Regions from separate parts of the Micromonospora sp. NPDC023644 genome, predicted to be linked through region 1. Evidence: riboswitches for the same ligand, from Rfam matches in the RefSeq annotation. Region 1 holds a riboswitch; each other region holds the start of a gene.

Region 1 (7,172 bases):
CGCCGCGCTGGTACTGCTGCACCAGCCGGACGCTCAGCGCGCCGACGAGCGCCAGGAGCGCGACCACGATCACCACGCCGACCACGACCGCTTCCACGGCACCCCCGATCCGTTCGGCTCCCCGCCGCCGCCCCTTTCCCGCTGCGCCGGGAAGTAGTCCCCGGCGTCGCCGGTGCCCGGCCCTTCGATCAGCCCGCCGCCCCGCCGCGGTCGTGCGTGCGGGCGGCCACCAGCGCGATCCCGCACGCCGCGGCGGCGGCCAGCGGGGCGATCAGGAAGCCGACGGTCACCTGCCCCGCCGCGTCCAGCAGCGCCCCGGCCGCCGCCGCGCCACCCGCGCTGCCGACCGAGAACGCCGTCGCCGCCCAGGCGAACGCCTCGGCCACCGTGCCGGCGGGCGCCACGTCGTCGATCGCCACGAAGGCGATGGTGAGCAGCGCCGGAAGCGCGAGTCCGCTGACCGCCATCAGCGCCAGCATCACCGCCGGGGCCGGGGTGAGCAGCAGCGGCAGGTAGCCAACGGCGAAGACCCCGACGGCGCGCGGCAGGGTGGCGTAGCGGCGCAGACCGCCGAAGCGCACGTAGAGCAGGCCGCCGACCAGCGCCCCGGTGGCCTGCGCGGCGAGCAGCCAGCCCGCCCAGGAACGGGCCCCGGCCGACTCGGCGTACCCGGTCGCGGCGACGGTCACGCTGCCCACCGCCGCGCCGACCAGCAGCAGCGCGGCCAGGACCAACCGGAGCCGGCCGGCCCGCAGCGGCCCGGCCCAGTGCCGTACCGCCGGCCCGCCGCGCCAGCGTCGGACCGCGTCGGTCGTGGCGAACCACGCGGTACCGGCGGCCTGGAAGAGCGCGGCGGCGGCCAGACCGCCGGCCGGGCCGGCCAGGCCCACGGCGGCGAGCGTGACCACCGGGCCGAGGATGAAGATCGCCTCCTGCACGGCGATGTCCAGGGTGTACGCGGTCTGCACCCGGTGCGCGGGGAGGAGGTCGCGCCAGAGCACCCGCAGGCACGACTCGAAGGGCGGCGCCCCCGCCCCGGCCAGGGCGGCGGCGAGCACGGTCACCGGCAGGTTCACGTGCGCGGCGGTGAGCGCGAAGCCGAGCGTCGAGGCCGCCACGGCCAGCCACAGCACCGGCGGCTGCCGCCAGCGCTCCGCCATCCGGGCGAGCATCGGCTGGCCCACCGCGGTGCCGGCGGTGAACGCGCCGACCAGCAGGCCCGCGACGGTCAGCGTCATCGTCTCGCGGGCGAACACCAGCAGGGCCAGCGGGGCCGCGCCCAGCGGAATCCGGCCGAGCAGGCTGGCCGCCAGGACCCGGGCGGTCTGCGGCGCCCGGAGCACGGCGAGAGCGGAGGTGTCGGTGGGATCGGGGTCGGTGGGTCGTCCGCCGGCGGGTGGCCGCTCGGCGGGCGGTACGAGTTCGGTGTCGTCGGGCACGGGCATGACGGATCGCTCCCGGATCGTGGCGGAGGTGGACCGGAGGACGGCGCGGCGCCGGGCCGGTCAGGGAGCGAAGTCGGAGCGTTCGTGGTCGTTGCCGTACAACGGCAGGTCCGGGGTGATCCAGCGGCCGTAGGCGGCGGCGACGGCGTCGAGCGGGATCACGTGGACAGTCTAGGCCGAGCCAGCGGGACCGGATTGGACCTCGCCGCGCCACCACCCGTGCTCCCTACGATGGCGGCCCACGACTCGCCGCGCCGCCGGGAGGACGTCATGCGGGAGCGCTTCGCCGACCTGTCCACGCCGCTGATCGCCGACGCCTGCGTACGCCTCGGCGTGCCCCCGCGCGTGGCGCCGGCCGGGATCCGGGCGGTCGTGCCCGGCCACCGCCTCGTGGGCCGGGTGCTGCCGGTGCGTCACCACGGCAGCGTGGACGTGTTCCTGGAGGCGTACGGGAACGCCGCCGCCGGCGACGTCCTCGTCATCGACAACGGCGGCCGGAGCGACGAGGCGTGCGTCGGGGACCTGGCGGTGCTGGAGGGCGTCGCGGCCGGGATCGCCGGCCTCGTCGTCTGGGGGCTGCACCGCGACACCCCCGAGCTGGTGGAGATCGGCCTGCCCGTCTTCAGCTACGGCAGCCTCCCGGCGGGTCCGGCCCGCCTGGACCCGCGGGAGCCGGAGACGCTCACCAGCGCCCGGGTCGGGCCGCACCTGGTGACCGCCGACGACCTCGTCGTCGCCGACGACGACGGGGTGCTGTTCCTGCCCGCCGGCCGCGCCCCCGAGCTGTTCGCGGCGGCGGAGCGGATCGGGACCGTCGAGCGGGTCCAGGCGCGGCGGATCCGCGCCGGGGAGACGCTGCGGGAGCAGACCGGCTTCGCCGACTACCTGGCCCGCCGCGCCGTCGACCCCGCCCACACCTTCCGGCAGCACCTGCGGCAGGTCGGCGGGGCGATCGAGGAGTGAGCGGGGACCGGTCGGAGGGCGCGTGAGGGTGGTCATAACGGCTGGACGGCCCACCGTGGCGGGCTGCTAGCCTCGTCGGCAGGTCATGAGCGCCAGCGTCAAGCCCCGGCTCGCTGGCCGGCAACCCTCGTCCGCGCAGGGGTGCCCCGGGTGAGGACCAGGCACCGGAGCGGCTCCGGTGCAAGCGCGGCCTGGTTCCCAGGTCGTCACCGACCGAGGAGAGCCATGTCCTTCCCCATCTGCGTCCCACCGGCGGTTCCCGCCGGGGCACCGCCGTCGCCGGCGCTGACCCGGCGCCGCCACATCGACACGATGCGGGTCTGCGCCACCTCCTGTCGCCCCGGCGACGCGCGCTAGGCGCGCCACCCCTCTTTTCAAGGACCCATCCCAGCGGTACGCCCACCGGGCGCACCGTCGGCGCCGCACGCCCGTGCCCGCCGCCGGAACACCTCGTTCGGAGACACCTGTGCGATTCCTTTCCTCCCTCACCCGGGCCGCCGCCCTCGGCGTGGCCGCCGTCCTCGCCGCCACCACCCTGACCGCCTGCGGCGACGACGCGGCCGGCGCGGCCGACAACCCGTACGGCCTGCTCCAGCCGGGCGTGCTACGCGCCGGCACGCTCACCGACGCCCCGCCGAACGTCTACCTCAAGGACGGCAGGTTCACCGGTTTCGACAACGACCTGCTCACCGCGGTCGCCGCGAAGGTCGGCCTGAAGGTGGAGTTCGTCGGCACGGACTTCTCCGCCCTGCTCTCCCAGGTCAACAACCGCAAGTTCGACGTCGGCAGCTCCTCGATCACGATCACCGAGGCGCGCAAGAAGACCGTCGACTTCGGCAACGGCTACGACTTCGGCCACTTCGGACTCGACGTGCCGGCCGGCTCGTCGATCACCGGCTTCGACCAGCTCGCCGGCAAGCGGGTCGTGGTCGTGCAGGGCACCGTCCAGGACGACTACGCCACCGGCGAGGGGCTCGACCCGGTGCGGGTGCCCGACTACAACGGCGCGATCAACCAGCTCAAGGCCGGCACGGCCGACGCCTGGATCGCCCCCGCCGAGATCGGCGACAAGTCGGCCGCGGACAGCGGCGGCAGGATCACCGTGTCGGCCAAGCTGCTCAGCCCGGCCCCCACGGCGTACGCGTTCGCCAAGGGCAACGACAAGCTGCGCGAGGCGCTGGACAAGGGTCTCGACGAGGTGATCGCGGACGGCACGTGGAGCCGCCTGCAGGCCCAGTACTACCCGGGCCGCCCGATCCCGGCCGACTTCAAGCCCGGCAGCGGCACGGTTGCGGTGCCGTCGGCGTCGGCCACCTCCTGAGACGTACGGACGACGAGCGAGCGGGGCGGTAGGAGGAACGATGGATCCGTTGAGCACCCTGTGGGAGACCTTCTTCGACGCGGACTCCATGCGCGAGGCGCTGCCCGAGATGTTGACGGTGGGGCTGCCCAACACGCTGATCCTGGCGATCTCCGCCGCCCTGCTCGGCTCGGTGCTGGGCATGGCGCTGGCCGTCGCGGGCATCTCGCGTACCCGATGGTTGCGGTGGCCGGCGCGGGTCTACACCGACGTGTTCCGTGGCCTGCCCGCCGCGGCGACGATCCTGCTCATCGGGGTCGGCCTGGCGCCGCTGGGCATGCGGGTGTGGGGACCCAACCCGTACCCCCTGGGCATCCTGGCGCTGTCGCTGATCGCGGCGGCCTACATCGGCGAGATCTTCCGCTCCGGCATCCAGTCGGTGGAGGCCGCGCAGCTGGAGGGGGCCCGGGCGCTGGGCCTGTCCTGGGGCGAGGCGATGCGCCTGGTGATCGTCCCGCAGGGGATCCGGCGGGTGCTGCCGGCCTGGGTGAACCAGCTGATCGCGCTGATCAAGGACTCCAGCCTGGTCTACTTCCTCGGCCTGCTGGCCAGCCAGCGCGAGCTGTTCCGGATCGGGCAGGACTACGCGGCGAACACCGGCAACCAGTCCGCGCTGCTGCTGGCCGGGCTGTTCTACCTGACCCTGACGGTCCCGCTGACGCACGCCGTCAACTGGATCGACCGACGGCTGCGGCACGGCCGGCAGGCCACCGCGCCCGGTGACGACGACCTCGACCTGGCCCTGCCGGGTGCGGCGGGAGGGAATCAGCGATGAGCATCGACACGACGACCTCGGTGAGCCTGCGCGTCCGCGACGTGCACCTGGCCTTCGGGTCGCACCGGGTGCTGCGCGGGGTCGACCTGGACGTGGCGCGCGGGGCGACGGCCTGCGTGATCGGGCCGTCCGGGTCGGGCAAGTCCACCCTGCTGCGCACGATCAACCGGCTGGTCGAGCCCGACCGCGGCGACGTGCTGCTGGACGGGCGCAGTGTGCGGGGCGACGACCCGGACGCCCTGCGGCAGCGGATCGGCATGGTCTTCCAGCAGTTCAACCTCTTTCCGCACATGAGCGTGCTGCGCAACGTCACCCTCGCGCTGCGCCGCATCCGCAAGCTCGGCGAGGACGAGGCGGTGGCCCTCGCCCGCGAGCACCTGGAACTGGTGGGGCTGGCGGCCAAGGCCGACGCCCGCCCGGCGCACCTGTCCGGCGGGCAGCAGCAGCGGGTCGCGATCGCCCGCGCGCTGGCGTTGCGCCCGCAGGTGATGCTCTTCGACGAGGCGACCTCCGCCCTGGACCCGGAGCTGGTCAAGGGCGTGCTCGGGCTGATGGCCGAGCTGTCCGCCGGCGGCATGACGATGGTCGTGGTGACCCACGAGATGGGTTTCGCCCGCGAGGTCGCCGACACCGTCGCGTTCATGGATCGCGGCGTGGTGCTGGAGGCCGGCGAGCCGGCCGCGATCTTCGAGCGGGCGGAGCACCCCCGGTTGCGTCGCTTCCTCTCCCAGGTGCTCTAGCGCCGACGCCGTCCGGTCGGGCGCACGCTCAGATCCTGGCGACCAGAGCGGGGCACGTCTCGTCCTCACGCGTGGGACAGGTTCCGCAGTTCCCCGGTGAGCTGTTCGAGGTACTCGGGCGGCCCGGCTTCGGCGAACCACAGCCAGAGTTCGGCGGCGTGGATCGGAAACCAGGCCCGGACCATGGCGGGGTCGGCTCCGTACCCTTCGACCAGGGCGTCGAACGACCGCGGGTCCTTGCGCGCCGCGCCCCAGGCTGCCCGCGACAGTTCCCGGAGCGGGTCGCCCAGATGGGCCGCTTCCCAGTCGAGGACCGCCGTGACGGCGCCGTTCGCGGCGAGGAGGTTTCCGTCGGTCCAGTCGCCGTGGCAGAACACCGTGCGGCCGCCCGGTGGAACGGCGAGTGGAAGCGGGGGGCCGCCGGCGTCGCGGTAGCGGCGAATGATCAGCGCATCGTCCGGCGCGGCCGGCAGCCCGTCGGGCGGCCGCAGCTCGTGGAGCCGACGCAGCAGGGTCGCCGAGGCACGGAGCCCGTCGAGTCGCACCTCGGCGTCACCGCTGTCCAGGCGCTCGCCCGGCATGAGCGTCATGAGGATCGAGCCCGGCCCGACCTCGACGAGCTCGGGCACCGGCAGGCCCGTGTCAGCGAGTGCCCGCAGGGCGAGCACCTCCGTGTCGTGCCGCGACGGTTCCGTCATCCGCTTCTCGACCAGCTGGCGCCCCTGGTGCTCCACCAGCCGCACGTGCCCGACCGCTCCCTGCCGCATCCCGCCATCCTGCCAGGCGCACGGGTGACATCGCTGTGCCGCTGAGCAGGCGCCCCAAACCCGCAACTGGGCGGCACCGGCTCTGGCGCACTGTCGAGTCTTGGCAATATCCTCCACTTCACACGCGACGCCTGGAGTTCCTTTTCACGGGGCCGCCCCGCCCCCACCTCCGGCCGCAGAGGAGATGCCATGCACGTCGAGAATTCCGCAGTGGACCGTCGAACCCTGCTGCGGGCCGGCCTCGGCGCCGCCACGGTCGCGGTCGTCGGCAGCCAACTCGCCCTCCCGGGCGCCGCGCACGCGGACCCCGCCGCCGACCTGGACTGGATCTACAGCTGCGACGAGTGGGGCGCGCGCCCGCCGGCGGACCCGCTGTCGGTCAGCGCCATCCCCACCAACAAGATCATCGTGCACCACATGGCGTTCCCGAACGTCACCGACTACTCCGAGGCGCAGGCGGTCAAGCTGGCCCGCGACTGCCAGAACCTGCACATGGACGGCAACGGCTGGTCCGACACCGGCCAGCACTTCACCATCAGCCGGGGCGGCTACGTGATGGAGGGCCGCCGGGGCAGCCTGGAGCGGTTGCGCGCCGGCGACCGGCAGATGATCTCGGCGCACTGCCCCGGCGAGAACGGCCGGGCCATCGGCATCGAGAACGAGGGCACCTACGTCACCGAGACGCCACCGGAGGCCCTGCTGGACTCGCTGGTCACGCTCTGCGCGACCATCTGCCGGCGGTACGGGCTGCACGCCCACGACATCTTCGGCCACTGGGACTTCCGCACCACGCAGTGCCCCGGAGCGGCCTTCTACGGGCAGTTCCCCGCCCTGCGCCGCCGGGTCTTCGAGGCGCTCGGCACCGACCTCGGCGACGTGCCGGCCCGCCGCTGGCCGGACCTGTGGCGCTTCGTCGGCTCCCCCTCCGTCCGGGTGGTGCAGTACCTGCTGGCCCACCGCGGCTACGCCGTGCCGGTCAACAGCGTCTTCGACGCCGCCACCGTCGCCGCGGTGCAGGACTGGCAGCACCGCAACGGCATCGCAGTCGACGTGGACGCCACCCTCACCGCCCCCACCTGGGAGACCCTGGTGCCGGAGCTGGGCGGGGACGCCACCGGCCTG
Region 2 (7,172 bases), on a different contig from region 1:
CAGGTCCAGCGGCTGCGCGACTGGGCGGAGAAGACCGACACCGGCGACCGGGACGAGCTGGACCCCGGCGTCGACGACCAGGCCTGGCGGCTGGTCTCCATGCCGGCCCGGGAGTGCGTGGGCGCGTCCCGCTGCCCGTTCGGCGCGGAGTGCTTCGCCGAGGCGTCCCGGGCCCGCGCCCGGGAGGCCGACATCGTGGTCACCAACCACAGCCTGCTCGCGGTGGACATGCTCGCCGGCCGGCACATCGTGCCGCCGCACAAGCTGCTCATCGTCGACGAGGCGCACGAGCTGGCCGACCGGGTCTCCTCGGCGGCCCAGGCCGAGCTGGTGCCGGAACTGATCGACCGCTCCGCGAAGCGGGCCCGCCCGCTGCTGCGGCCGGACGTCGCCGAGTCGCTCACCGCGGCCGGCGACGCCCTGGCGGTCGGGCTGGCCGAGGCGCCGGCCGGGCGGATCACCTCGGGGCTGCCGGCCCCGCTGCGCGAGGCGTGCACCCTGCTCGACGCGGCCACCCGGGCGGCGCTCGACGCGATCGGCGAGGTCAAGTCCGACGACCCGGACCCGGTGCGCAAGCAGCAGGCCAAGGCGGTGCTCGACGAGCTCTCCGCGACCGCGCAGCGGCTGCTGGAGGAGGCCGACCACGACGTCGCCTGGGTGGAGAAGAACGACAACACCGGCCGCCGGGCGCTGGTGGTCGCGCCGCTCTCGGTCGCCGGCACGCTCGCCACCCACCTGTACGAGGAGCGCACGGTGGTCGCCACCTCGGCGACGCTGACGCTGGGCGGCCGGTTCGACACGGTGGCCCGGGCGCTGGGCCTGGAGGCGCCCCCGGCCGACCCGCCGTCACCGGCCGCCGCCGCCCTGGCCGCCCGGTCCGCCGGGCGCACCGCCGGCACGGGGCCGGCGGACGGCGCCGGAGCGGCCGGGGCCACCCCGGCGACCGGCACGGCGGGAGCCCCGGCGACCTCGGGGCCGGGGTGGCGCTCCCTCGACGTCGGCTCGCCGTTCGACTACGGGCGGCAGGGCATCCTGTACGTCGCCGCGCACCTGCCCCGGCCCAGCGTCTCCGGGCTGCCCGACGCGGCCGGCGAGGAGCTGCTCACGCTGGTCACCGCGCTCGGCGGGCGTACGCTCGGCCTCTTCTCCTCCCGACGGGCCGCGCAGCAGGCGGCGGAGCTGTTGCGCGCGCGGACCGACCTGCCGGTCCTGCTTCAGGGTGAGGAGGCGCTTCCGCTGCTGGTACGCCGGTTCCGGGAGGAGAAGTCCAGCTGCCTGTTCGGGGTGATGTCGCTCTGGCAGGGGGTCGACGTGCCGGGCGACTCCTGCCAGCTGGTGGTCATCGACCGGCTGCCCTTCCCCCGGCCGGACGAGCCGCTGGCGGCGGCGCGGGCCGCGGCGGTGGACGCCGGCGGCGGGTCGGGTTTCGCGTCGGTCAGCGTGCCGATCGCGGCGATCCGGCTGGCCCAGGGGGTGGGGCGGCTGATCCGGTCGACGGGCGACAAGGGCGTGGTGGCGGTGCTCGACTCGCGCCTGGAGACCGCCCGGGGCTACGGGCCGTTCCTGCGCCGGTCGCTTCCGCCGTTCTGGTACACCACCCGGCCGGAGGTCGCCCGCGGCGCCCTCGAACGCCTCGCCAAGACCTGACCGCGCCCCCGCCAGCCAGGCCCGCCGCTCACCCGCCCGTCCGGGGCACGCCGGCCTGGCCGCCGCCGCGTCGGCCCCGGCCCCGGCCGGTGGCCCGGAACGCGGCGGGCCCGGGATCCGCACGCCGAGAGGGTGGCCTCCCCGGCTCGGGAGGCCACCCTCTCGGTGCGGCTGCGCGGATCGTGGCCGCGCGGTCGGGTCAGGGCGCCTGGGAGGCGACGACGACGGCGTCGGGCGGGGTGTCCGGAACGGTGCGGGCGGCCAGCCGGCGGACGGCCGTGTTGAGCACCGCGATCAGCGGCACCGAGACCAGCGCGCCGGTGATCCCGGCGAGGACCACGCCGGCCGCGATGCCGATGATGACCGCGAGCGGGTGGATGGCCACCGCCCGGCCCATGATCAGCGGCTGGAGGAGGTGCCCCTCCACCTGCTGCACCCCGATCACCGCGCCGAGGATGATCAGCGCCGTCACCGGGCCGCTGTCGACCAGTGCGACGAGGACCGCGACGACGCCCGACAGGGTCGCCCCGACGATCGGGATGAACGCCCCGAGGAAGACCAGCGCGGCGAGCGGGAAGGCGAACGGGATGTCGAAGATGACCAGGAAGACGCCGATGCCGACCGCGTCGATGAAGGCGACCAGCACGGTCGCCCGCACGTAGGCGACCAGGGTGGCCCACGACGCCCGCCCGGCGTCGTCGACCTTCCAGCGGGCCGCCACCGGCAGCAACCGGACCAGGAAGCGCCAGATCTTGTTGCCGTCCCGCAGGAAGAAGAAGGTGGCGAAGAGCACCAGCAGCGTGCCGGTCAACACCTCAGCCAGCGTGGCGGCCGTGGAGAGGGCGCCGCTGGTGAACTTCTCGGTGTTGTTGTTGACCCACTTCTGGCCCTCGTCGATGTAGTTGTCGAGCTGGCCGTCGGAGAGGTGCAGCGGGCCGGTCTTCAGCCAGTCCTGGATCTGCCGGACGCCCTCCGAGGACTTCTTGCTCAGCTCCGGCACGCCCTGGATGAACTCGTTCACCACCAGGGTCAGCGTGCCGATGACCCCGGCCAGGCCGCCGACCAGCACCACCGCCGTCGCCAGGGAGCGGGGGAAGCGGGCCCGCAGCAGCCAGCCGACCGCCGGCGCGAGCAGCGCCGAGAGCAGCAGCGCCACGGCCAGCGGGATGACCACGATCCGGACGGTGCCGACGATCTTCAGCAGCGCCCAGGCGACGACGCCGATCACGATCAGCCGCCAGGACCACGCGGCGGCGATCCGCAGCGCGTGCGGCACGTCCGCGTCGTCGCGGCTGGCGGTGGAGTTGTGCATCGCCCCGGGCGTCGGGGCGCCGACCACGGTCGCGGACGGGGCCGCCGCCGGGCCCGGGGACGTCGGCGAGGCCACGCCGGCCGGTTCGGGGTCGTCGGCCGGGTCCACGCGGCGGGCGCGCACCGACTCCCGGCCCGACTCGTACGCGCGACGGAGCCGTCCGCGTATCTGCTCGAAGCGGCTCAAGCGCACCTCCTGGCAAGAGAACCGGCCCGCCCACGCTGGTGGGCGGACAGGACATGTCCGACGACGCCACCGTAGGGCAGGTCCGCCACCCATTGCCCTCGACCCCCGGCGCGTAACCGCCCACGGCCCGCCGACCGGGACACGGTAGCGTTTCCGGCGTGACCGCCGACCAGAATCTCGACTCCGGCCTGCCGATCCGCCTGCTGCACGACCGCGTGCTGGTGCGGATGGAGGGGAGCGAGGGTGAGCGCCGCTCGACCGCCGGCATCGTGATCCCGGCGACCGCCGCCGTGGGCAAGCGCCTCGCCTGGGCCACCGCAGTGGGGGTGGGGCCGAACGTGCGCGCGATCGTCTCGGGCGACCGGGTCCTCTTCGACCCCGACGACCGCTCCGAGGTCGAGCTGCACGGCCGCGGGTACGTGCTGCTGCGCGAGCGCGACGTGCACGCCGTGGCCGCCGAGCGGGTGGAGAACGACTCCACCGGCCTCTACCTCTGACCCCACCCCGACCCGCCCCGCCCGGATGAGGGCGTCGGTGCCGTTTGCGTCGCCCCCGGCCGGGAAGCCAGCCGCACCACCGGCCCTGGGGAGGGACGATGCCGGTACTCGTGAAGAAGCTCTTGATCTGGGGGAGCGTCGCGTTCCTGATCTACTTCATGGCCTTCCGGCCGGACGGCGCGGCGGAGATGTTCAAGGCGATCGGGGCGGGACTGATGGCGATGGCGCAGGGCCTCGGTGACTTCCTCACCAGCCTGATGACCTGACGGACCGGGGCCGGCCCGAGCGGGGCGGCCCCGGTCGCGGATCCGGGATCCCCCCGGCGTCCGCGTCAGTGGTGGCCGGGGGGCCAGGGTGCCGGTGGCTGCTGGCCGTACCAGCCGGGCGGGCCGAAGCCGGCCGGGTGCACCGGGGGCGGCGGCGGGACGAGCACCACCGGGATCGGCACGACGGGCTCGTCCGGCGCCTCGACCGACCGCTGCGTGCCGTCCGGGAAGCGCAGGTGGTAGCGGTGCCCGTCCCAGATCCCGGCCGGCGCCTGCGGGTCCCGGCCCACGAAGAACGACCGGTACGCGCCGATCGCCTCCAGCAGTTCCCGTTCCTCCCGCGCGGTCCGTTCCCGGTCCGCCGGGCGTCGGTCCAGGCCGCGCAGCGCGCCGTCGCGCAGCAGCGCCAGCCGGGTCGCCGCGAACTGGTAGCCGCGCATCGCCTTCAGCCCGCCGTCGCCGGCCACCCGCTTGGCCCACACCCGGGCGGCGTGCCGTCGTCCCAGGCTGCTCAGCGCCGCCACCTCCGGTGGGGTGAGCCAGCCCGCCCGGACGTAGTCGGGCAGGGTCCGCTCGGTGAGCCGCCCCTCCCAGGCCCGGAGCCAGACGGCGAGCCCGACCATGCCGAAGAAGACCGGCACCATCACGCCGATGAAGCCGTACAGCATGATCAACGTCTGGCCGGTGGCCTGGGTGAGCGTCGGCAGCAGGTTCCAGAGGCCGTGCAGCATCATCGCCAGGAGCAGGCCGGCGAGCGGCGCGAGCACCCGGACGCCCCGGCTGGCGGCGCGCGCGGCGATGCCCAGCCCGACCCCGGTCATGGAGGTGAAGAGCGGGTGGGCGAAGCCGAAGAGCAGGATCCGGACGATGAAGATGGCGATGACCTGCTGCGTGCCGGTCGCCGGCCCGTATCGCTCCACGCCCGTGGCGTAGCCGTAGCCGCCCAGGTAGAGGATGTTCTCCACCATGGCGAACCCGATCGCGGAGAGCCCGCAGTAGACCAGGGCGTCGGTGATCCCGGAGATCTCCCGCCGCCGGAAGATCAGCAGCAGGAGCGGCCCGAGGGCCTTGGTCAGCTCCTCGATGAACGGCGCGACCAGCACCGCGGTCAGCGCGGTCGGCAGCCCCCATTCCTCGAACAGCCCGGCGGAGAACTCGTTGACGGTCAGCGAGGCCGCGGTGGAGACGAACGCGCCCCAGGCGAAGCAGAAGATCAGGTACTTCAGGGGCTCCGGTTCGTAGCGGTCCAGCCAGAGGAAACAGCCCACCAGCACCGGAACCGGGAGGATCGCGGCGACCACGCCGATCAGCAGTGCCTCGACGCCGAGGTTCTCGCCCAGGGTGAAGACCATGAACACCGCGCACGCCGCGATGAACAGGACGGTCCCGGCCAGCACCAGGAACCGGCGCCAACCCAGCCGGCGCAACGGCATCCGGGGCCCGGCCCCACCCGGCGGCGGGACGGCGGGCGCGGTCGGCGACGGCGGCAGGGGTGCGCCGGGCGGGGTGTCGGCCATGCGGTCAGCGTAGCCATCCCCGGCCGGCTGGTCCGGCCGCATTCACCCCGCTATGCTGCCGGCAGGTCACGAGCGCCAGCGTCAAGCCCCGGCTTGCTGGCCGGCAACCCTCGTCGAGTTCGCGGTGGGGTGCCCCGGGTGATGACCGGGCCCGGCCCGATCCGCGTGCCGGGCAAGCGCGGACCCCGCCCGTGTGCCCACCCGGGGTCCCCAGGACCCGGAGGTCGGCCATGACCGTCACCCTCGTACCCCCGCCCGCGCCGCAGCCGCCCGCCGTCGCCGCGCCGCTCGACGTGCTCGGCGTGCCCGGCCAGGTCAACCTGGACTACGCGGCCACCGCGCCCTGCGCGCGGGTCGCCGCCGACGCGGTGGCCGAACTGCTTCCCTGGTACGCCAGCGTGCACCGCGGCGCGGGCGCGCTGTCGCGGCGCTGCACCCTCGCCTACGAACGCGCCCGGCAGACGGTCGGCGACTTCCTCGGCGCCCGCGCCGACGACCACGTGGTCTTCACCCGCAACACGACCGACGCGCTGAACCTGCTGGCCCGGGCGCTGCCCGCCGGCACCACGGTGGTCACCTTCGGCGGGGAGCACCACGCCAACCTGTTGCCCTGGCCGCGCGGCTCGGTCCGGCTGCCGGTGCCCGGGGACCCCGCCGGGGCGGTCCGCGCGCTGGACGCGGCGCTCGGCGAGCTGCGCCGGCCGGACGCGGGGGGCGGGTCGGGGCCCGCGCGCCCCGGCGCCGGGCACGGCCCGCCCGTGCTGGTCGCGGTGACCGCCGCGAGCAACGTGACGGGCGAGCGCTGGCCGGTGGCCGAGCTGGCCCGGGTGGCCCGGCGGCACGGGGCCCGGATCGCGGTGGACGCCGCGCAGCTCGCCCCGCACGCCCCGGTGGACGTCGCCGCCCTCGACGTCGACTACCTCGCCGTCTCCGGCCACAAGCTGTACGCGCCGTTCGGCGCGGGGGTGCTCGTCGGGCGGGCGGACTGGCTGGACGCCGCGCCGCCGTACCTGGCCGGCGGGGGCGCCACCAGCCATGTCGGTGCGGCCACCCACGACGTACGGTGGGCGGCCGGCCCGGCCCGGCACGAGGCGGGCACGCCGAACCTGCTCGGCGCGGTCGCCCTGGCGGCGGTCTGCGCCGCCCTGGCCGACGCCGACCGGGCCGCCCTGCACGACGCCGAGCAGGCCCTGCTGACCCGGCTGCGCGAGGGCATCGCAGCCCTGCCGCACGTGCTGGAGCTGCGCGCGTTCGGGCCGGCGGCGCCCCGGGTGGGCATCGTGTCGTTCGTGGTGGCCGGCCGCGACTCGGCGGAGGTGGCGGCGGAGCTGGCCGCGAGGTACGGCATCGGGGTGCGCGACGGCCTCTTCTGCGCCCACCCGCTGGCCCGGCGGCTGCTCGGCGAGGCGGCCGCCCGCAGCGGCCGGCGGGACCTGCCGCCGACCGCCCTGCGCGCCAGCATCGGCCTGGGCAGCACGACCGGGCACGTGGACCGGCTGCTCGCCGCCCTCGCCGCGCTGGCCTGACCGACCGGGAGCGCCCGCCGGCCGGGGGCCGGCGGGCGCAGCCGACGCCGGGGGCACGACCGCCGGGTCGCCGCGCGGGCCGCACCGGCGCCGCGACGCGTACCCGTCAGGTCCCTTCCGCCGCGGGCACCGGCGCGCTCGCGCGGGTGCGCTGGATCAGCACGACGCACGCCAGCACCGCCAGCGCCGCCGCGATCGAGGCGGGGGTGACGCTCTCGCCG
Region 3 (7,172 bases), on a different contig from region 1:
CTCGGCCTGGGGTCCCTTCTGGCCCTGGGCGATCTCGAACTCGACCCGCTGGCCGTCGTCCAGCGCCTTGTAGCCGTCCATCTCGATCGCCGAGAAGTGGACGAAGACGTCCTGCCCGCCGTCGACGGCGATGAAGCCGTAGCCCTTTTCGGAGTTGAACCACTTCACGGTGCCCTGTGCCACGGTGCACTTCCTCACTCTGCGCGGCGTTCCACGACCCCGGAGGCCGGGCGGGCCGGCACCGGAGGACCACCGGCCCGGCGATCGACGAGAGCCGCTGAAACGGTGACCGAAATCGCACGCTACACGAAGCGTGACGACGGCGCACGACCGCAAATCGGGCGAATTCAGACCGAGTGCCATCGGTGTTCATCGCTGTGATAGGGATGCGTCATGACGAGCACGCCCGACGGGTCGGGACCGGCGCGGCGGGCGGCGGTCCGGCGGGTCCGGCCGCGCGACGCGGCCCGGATGCGGGCCCTGCGGCTGGAGATGCTCGCCGACGCCCCGCTCGCCTTCCTGGAGACCCTCGCCGACGCGGCGGCCCGCCCGCACGCGGACTACGCGGCCCGGATCGCGGCCGTCTCCGCCGGGGCCGGCACCGCGCAGTTCGTCGCGGACCCGGGCGGCCGGCTCGTCGGGCACGCCGGCGGCACGGCGGCCCCCGGGGAGCCGGGGCTGACCGTGGTGTACGCCGTCTACGTCACCCCGCCCTGGCGCGGCACCGGCCTCCTCGGCGACCTGGTCGACGCGGTCGCGGCCTGGTCCCGGGCCTGCGGGCGGCCCGAGCTGATGCTGGAGGTCGTGGTCGGCAACGACCGGGCCTGTCGCGCGTACCGGCGGCTGGGCTTCGTCGACACCGGCGTACGCGTCCCGCACCCCACCGTCCCGGCGCTCACCGAACTCCAGATGCGCCGCCCGGCCTGACGCGGCCGCCCGGACCGGCCCTTGCGGGGGTCGGTCCGGGCAGCCGGACGGATCACGCGTGCCGGCGGGACTGCACGATGCGGAACCGGTTGGCCACGTAGGCGCCGTCGGTGAGCGCGGAGTTGGCCGCCGCGTTGGCGCCGCTGCCGTGGAAGTCGGAGAAGGCCGCCGACTGGTTCACGAAGACGCCGCCGGTCAGGTTGCAGGACAGGTGCACCCCGACCTCGATCGCCGCCGCCTCGGCCGCGTCGAGGACCGCCTCGTCGGTGGAGTAGACCGCCGCGGTGAGCGCGCCCTTCTCGCCGACCGTGGAGCGCAGGATCTCCAGGCTGTGCGCGGTGGAGTCCGTGGCGATGGCGAACGAGATCGGCCCGAACCACTCCTTCGAGTAGGTCGCGGTGTCGTCGGCCGCCAGCCGGACCACCGTCGGCGTGCGGACCACCGCGCTGGGGAAGGCGGGGTGCTCGACCGTACGCGACTCCAGCACCGCCTCGCCGACCTTGGTGACCTCGTCGAGGCGCTCCAGCACCCCGTCGTTGACGATCGCGCCGGTCATCTCCACCCCGCGCGCCGGGTCCGCGGTGATCTTGGCAACCGCCGCGGCGATCCCGCCCGCCACCTCGTCGAAGCTCTTGTGACCCTGGTCGGTGGCGATGCCGTCGCGGGGGATCAGGATGTTCTGCGACGTGGTGCACATCTGGCCGCTGTAGAGCGTCAGGGTGAAGCCGAGGTTGCGGCACATCCCGGCGAAGTCGTCGGTGGAGTCGATCACCACCGTGTTCAGCCCGGCCTTCTCGGTGTACACCGCCGCCTGCCGGGCGTTGGCCTCCAGCCAGTCGCCGTACTCGGTGGAGCCGGTGAAGTCGATGATCTTCACCGCCGGGTGCAGGGCCAGCGTGGAGGCGAGCTTCTCGCCGGGGGCCTCGGGGGCGAGCAGCACCAGGTTCGGGTCGAAGCCGGCCTCGGCGAGCACCTCCCGGGCGTACTTCACCGTGATCGCCAGCGGCAGCACCGCGCGCGGGTGCGGCTTGACGAGGACCGGGTTGCCCGTCACCAGCGAGGCGAACAGCCCCGGGTACGAGTTCCAGGTCGGGAAGGTGTTGCAGCCGATCACCAGCGCCACACCACGGGGCACCACGTGGAAGGTCTTGGTCATCCGCAGCGGGTCGCCCTTGCCGGCCGCCTTCTCCCAGCCCGCCGTCCCCGGGTGCCGGGTCATCTCGGCGTACGCGTAGGCGACCGCCTCCAGCGCGCGGTCCAGCGCGTGCGCGCCGCCGGCCTGGAAGGCCATCACGAAGGCCTGGCCGCTGGTGAACTGCACCGCGTTGGCCAGCTCGAAGATGTGCTTGTGCAGCCGGTCCAGGATCTCCAGGCAGACCCCCACCCGGGCCTGCGGGCCGGCGTCGCGCCAGCCGGGCAGTGCGGCGGAGGCGGCGGCGAGCAGTTCGTCGGCGCCGGCGTGCGGGTAGCGGACGTTCAGCTCGACGCCGAACGGGCTGGTCTCGGTGGCGACCCGGTCGGCCGCGCCCGGCTGGTCGAGGGGGAAGTCACCGCCGAGGTACGCCTCGAAGGCGGCCTTGCCGTCGGCGGCGGCGGTCTCGCCGTAGACCCGGGGGCTGGGCGACTCGGGGTAGGCGGACCAGTACCCGCGCTCCGTGATCGCGGTCAGCGCACGGTTGAGGGTGTCGGCGTGCCTGTCGTACAGGGGGTGCGGGGTCTCCGTCATGCCCGCCATCATGCAACAGGAAGCCCCAGGATCAGTAGGGCCGTGTCACAACTCAGATCGTGAGCTGCCAGTCGGTCCACCCGTCGACGGGGCGGAACCCGAGTTGCTCGTTGATCCGCACCATGTGGGCGTTCTCGGCCGCGTTGAAGGTGTCGATCGCGCGTACCGCCGGCTCGTGGGCCAGCAGGTGGCGCAGGTTCTCGACCTTGGCGAGCAGGCCGAGCCGGTGACCGCGGTGCGCCGGGTCGACGATGGTGATCTGCTGGAACGCGTGCCAGTCGGCCGACGGCCCCACGTCGAGCAGGGTCCAGGCGACCACCCGACCGGAGGCCTCGTGGCACACCGCCGCGTGGTAGCGCCGCCGCCCCCGCGCCTCCAGCGCCCGCTCGATGCCGCGGACCCGTTCGACGTCGATCCGCTCCGGCTCCCACTCCACGTCGCCCAGGGGCGCGTCGGCCATCAGCCGGCCGTCGAGGTAGGCGATGTCGGCGACGTACTCCCCGGGGGTCCGCCCCTGCCAGCGGACGGTGCGGTACCCGGCGGCGCGGGACCGGGCCTCGGCCAGCGACGCGGCCAGGCCCGCGTGGTCGAGCCGGGTGGTGTCGAGGCGGCGGCGGACCTCGGCCAGCGCCGGCCGGGCGCCGGTCGTCGCGGCGAAGGCGGCGCCGGCCCCGGAGCGGGCCGGGCCACCGGGCAGCGCGGCGACCGTCATCGCCACCACCCGCTTGCGGCCCCGCTCGCGCAGCAGGCGTACGGCGTGCCCGTGCAGCGCGCGGCCGACGCCGCGACGCCGGAACTCCGGGTGCACGATCACCTCGGCGGTGGCGTTCTCGGTGTTGTCGAGCTGCGGCAGGTCCAGCGCGAGGTAGCCGGCCGGCACGCCGTCGAGCCGGGCCAGCGCCCAGAGCGGATCGTTGCCCGGCAGCGGGTGCCGGATGGCCGCCTCGAAGCGCCGGCGGCAGAACGGCGGGAAGTCCGGCAGGTCGGCGTCGTTGGCCGCCGCGCCGATCCGGTACGCCTCGTCGATCGCGGCCTGGTCGGCGGCGTCGAGCGGCGCGATCGAGATGCTCATCGGCTGAGGGTGCGCCACACGACGACGATCGGGCCAGCGAATTAGCCGCTGGCCCGATCGGAAGTTGGTCGGGAGGGACGCTCGCACAACGCCTCCGGCGTTGGGTCGCAAGAACTGAAAGTCTCCGGCGAGACGCCCTCCCGCACGGAGCATCTTGCGCCGTCCGGTTACCGCCGTCAAGTCATTCTCGGCGCGTTTTCCGCACTCACAGCGAAAACCCAGTTACCCCCCGAATCCCCCACCCACCCCTCCCCGGGGTCCGGCCTCCGCGTCGATCATGAGGTTTGCGGCACCGTTCGCGATCGACTTCGCCGTCAACCTCATGATCGACGCGGAGAACAACAGCCGCGGGCAGGGGGGGTGGGGTGGGGTGGGGGTCAGCCTAGGAGGCCGGCGTCGCGGGCGGCGCGCAGCGAGGGCTTGATGCGGTGGGTGGGGCCGACCTCGCCGGCCACCGCGTCGAGGGTCTTGAGGCCCTCGCCGGTGTTGAAGACGACGGTCTCCGCGGCCGGGTCCAGCCGGCCCGACTCGACCAGCTTGCGCAGCACGGCCACGGTCACCCCGCCGGCGGTCTCGGCGAAGACGCCGGTGGTCCGGGCCAGCAGCCGGATACCGGCGCGGATCTCGTCGTCGTCGACGTACTCCATCCAGCCCCCGGTGCGGCGCACCGCCTCCAGCGCGTAGATGCCGGCGGCCGGGTCGCCGATGTTGAGGGACTTGGCGATGCCGGTCGGCCGGACGGGGGTGATGGTGTCGGTGTCGGCGTGCAGGGCGGTGGCGATCGGGTTGCAGCCGGCCGACTGCGCGCCGAACACCTTCCAGCCGCCGGCCGGCGCCTCGACGAGGCCGATCTCGACCAGCTCGGCGAACGCCTTGTCGATCTTGGTGAGCAGCTCGCCGGAGGCCATCGGGATCACCACCTGCGCCGGGATCCGCCAGCCGAGTTGCTCGGCCACCTCGTAGCCGAGCGTCTTCGAGCCCTCGGCGTAGTAGGGGCGGACGTTGACGTTGACGAACGCGGTGTCCTCGAACTCGTCCGTCTCCACCAGCTCGCCGCAGAGCCGGTTCACGTCGTCGTACGAGCCGTCGATGGCGACCAGCTCGCCGCCGTAGACGGCGGTGGTGATGACCTTGCCCTGTTCCAGGTCGCCGGGGATGAAGACCACCGACGGCGCGCCGGCCCGGGCGGCGTGCGCGGCGACCGAGTTGGCCAGGTTGCCGGTGGAGGCGCAGGCGTAGCGGCTGAAGCCGAGCGCGCGGGCGGCGGTCAAGGCCACCGAGACCACCCGGTCCTTGAACGAGTGGGTCGGGTTCGCGCTGTCGTCCTTGACCCAGAGCGGGGCGGTGATGCCCAGCTCGGCGGCCAGGTGCGGGGCGGCCACCAGCGGGGTGAGGCCCGGGTCGAGCGTGACCCGGGAGGCCGGGTCCTGACCGGCGGGCAGCAGCGCCGCGTACCGCCAGATGTTCTGCGGGCCCGCCTCGATCTGCTCCCGGGTGACGGCCGCCAGCGCGGCGGCGTCGTAGTCGACCTCCAGCGGGCCGAAACACTCGTAGCAGGCGTGCTGGGCGGCGAGCGGGTAGCGGGCCGAACAGGCGCGGCAGGCCAGGGCGCGGGCGGGGCTGGCGGTGGTGTCGATGCCGGAGGGGGCGAACGTCGACGTCATGTCGCGGGTCCTCTCATCTTTCCCCGCATCGCACCCTGCGGCGGGGACGGAATTGGCACCTGCCCCGCCGGTCGCTCTGCGGTGAGCGCGCGGGGTGGTTGCCGGGGCGTCGTCGGGCCGTATCCCTCAGCCCCTCTGGATGAGGTATGCAGTTGTGCCGTCGAGTCTAAGCACCCGCGCAGCCCGGATCGACGGGAGATCCCACGCTGTGAGCGATCCCGCAGCCGCCGGCCAGGGCCGGCGGACCCTTCCTCGACGGTACGGATTCAGGCGGTCACCGAGCGGGAGCCGCCGGGGCGCCGGGCGCGCAGCAGGGTGTCGACCGCCCACACGCCGGGGCCGAACACGGCGATCAGCAGGAACGACCAGCAGAACAGGACGGCCAGCTCACCGCCGTTGCGCAGCGGGAGCAGCGCGTCGGGCTGATGCACCACGAAGTACGCGTAGGCCATCGAGCCGGACGCCAGCAGGGCCGCCGCCCGGGTGAGCAGCCCGACGAGCACCAGCCCGCCGCAGACCGCCTGGATCAGCGCGGCCCACCACCCCGGCCACTCGCCGAGCGGGACCGCCTCGCCGGTGCCCCGGTTTCCGCCGAGGATCCCGAGCAGCGAGGCCAGGCCGTGGCAGAGGAAGAGCAGGCCGACGACGGCGCGGAACAGGGACAGGGCCGGGCCACCGATCCGGTCAGCGAACATCAGGGCACCTCCGGTCAGGACGAGGGGACGACACCAGGATGCCGCCACCCATTCGACGATGTCGATTCTTTCCCTCTCCATGGGAACGCTCCCACGGCTAGTCGGTCCACCGTCCACAAGGGCGCTGGCGCGGGCCCGTTACGGTGCGGGCACATCGACGGAAAGGAACGCGCGATGCGTCGCAAGCTCGTCCCGGTGGTGGCGCTCTCCATGGCCTGCCTGCTGGTCGTCACCACCGCCTGCTCCACCGGCAACCGGAAGAAGCGGAACCGGTCCGCCGACCGGCCGGCCGGCGCCGCCGCGAAGCGGGACGACGTCGACACCACCCGGGCGACCCCGACCCCCCGCCGCACGGGTGACGGGCTCACCTGCCTCGAACTGCGTAACAGCCGGGTCGGCAGCCGGAAGGTCCGCTACCGGGAGTACGCCGCCCCGATCCGCCTCACCGACGGCCGCTGGTCCGACCGCGACGGCACGACGGTGACGTTGCAGCGGCCGTGCGCCGTCGGCGACCTCGACGGCGACGGAGCGGACGACGCGATCGGCGTGGTCATGCTCGACGGCGGCGGCACCGGCCGCTTCTTCACCCTCGCCGCCTGGCGCAACGTCAGCGGCGAACCGGACTATCAGGCCCAGGTCGACCTCGGCGACCGTACGCCGGTGGAGAGCGTCAGCGTGCGCGACGGCAGGGCGACGGTGGTCTACCTGACCCGGCCGGCGGACGGCCCGATGGCGGAGCTGAGCATCCGGCGCACCGCCGTCTACCAGCTCAGGGGCACGACGCTGGCCAAGCTGAGCCACACCGACGCCCGGGTGGCCGGGGCGTCGAGCGACGGGAGCACCGCCGACGCCCCGGACTCGGGGGACACGGTCCCCGCGGCCGACTCCCCCACCCGCAAGCGCAGGTCCCGCTCCCGCTGACGTCCCCGCGCCGCCTCAGTCCGGGACCGGTCGGTGGGTTGGCGGTCTCGGCAGCCGTACGCTCCCGGTCGCCGGGCAACCCTCCTGGCTCACCTCGCCGAGGCAGCCCCACCCCGAGGTCGGCACGCGCTCGAAGTACTGCACGGGCTGCGACGGGACGGCCTCGG

The links. Region 1 has a riboswitch for S-adenosylmethionine ahead of AB0G08_RS24590 (ABC transporter substrate-binding protein). Riboswitches for the same ligand answer to the same signal wherever they lie in the genome.
Region 2: another riboswitch for S-adenosylmethionine. It lies ahead of AB0G08_RS05115 (aminotransferase class V-fold PLP-dependent enzyme); the one in region 1 lies ahead of AB0G08_RS24590 (ABC transporter substrate-binding protein).
Region 3: another riboswitch for S-adenosylmethionine. It lies ahead of thrC (threonine synthase); the one in region 1 lies ahead of AB0G08_RS24590 (ABC transporter substrate-binding protein).

The regions. Positions count from the first base shown of each region.
Region 1 is NZ_JBFABA010000047.1:3,651-10,822, forward strand. Features, by position in the region: gene AB0G08_RS24575 (SPFH domain-containing protein) at 1-97, opposite strand, end outside; gene AB0G08_RS24580 (MFS transporter) at 189-1,445, opposite strand; gene AB0G08_RS24585 (RraA family protein) at 1,716-2,408, shown strand; SAM riboswitch class IV at 2,490-2,601, shown strand; gene AB0G08_RS24590 (ABC transporter substrate-binding protein) at 2,875-3,729, shown strand; gene AB0G08_RS24595 (amino acid ABC transporter permease) at 3,770-4,543, shown strand; gene AB0G08_RS24600 (amino acid ABC transporter ATP-binding protein) at 4,546-5,283, shown strand; gene AB0G08_RS24605 (phosphotransferase) at 5,349-6,050, opposite strand; gene AB0G08_RS24610 (N-acetylmuramoyl-L-alanine amidase) at 6,261-7,172, shown strand, end outside.
Region 2 is NZ_JBFABA010000004.1:152,934-160,105, forward strand. Features, by position in the region: gene AB0G08_RS05090 (ATP-dependent DNA helicase) at 1-1,647, shown strand, start outside; gene AB0G08_RS05095 (AI-2E family transporter) at 1,847-3,151, opposite strand; gene AB0G08_RS05100 (co-chaperone GroES) at 3,304-3,642, shown strand; gene AB0G08_RS05105 (hypothetical protein) at 3,741-3,908, shown strand; gene AB0G08_RS05110 (PrsW family intramembrane metalloprotease) at 3,974-5,467, opposite strand; SAM riboswitch class IV at 5,490-5,610, shown strand; gene AB0G08_RS05115 (aminotransferase class V-fold PLP-dependent enzyme) at 5,656-6,951, shown strand; gene AB0G08_RS05120 (DMT family transporter) at 7,058-7,172, opposite strand, start outside.
Region 3 is NZ_JBFABA010000004.1:177,222-184,393, forward strand. Features, by position in the region: gene AB0G08_RS05195 (cold-shock protein) at 1-183, opposite strand, end outside; gene AB0G08_RS05200 (GNAT family N-acetyltransferase) at 394-927, shown strand; gene paaN (phenylacetic acid degradation protein PaaN) at 980-2,653, opposite strand; gene AB0G08_RS05210 (GNAT family N-acetyltransferase) at 2,706-3,725, opposite strand; gene thrC (threonine synthase) at 4,103-5,389, opposite strand; SAM riboswitch class I at 5,400-5,535, opposite strand; gene AB0G08_RS05220 (DoxX family protein) at 5,656-6,084, opposite strand; gene AB0G08_RS05225 (hypothetical protein) at 6,259-7,005, shown strand; gene AB0G08_RS05230 (hypothetical protein) at 7,021-7,172, opposite strand, start outside.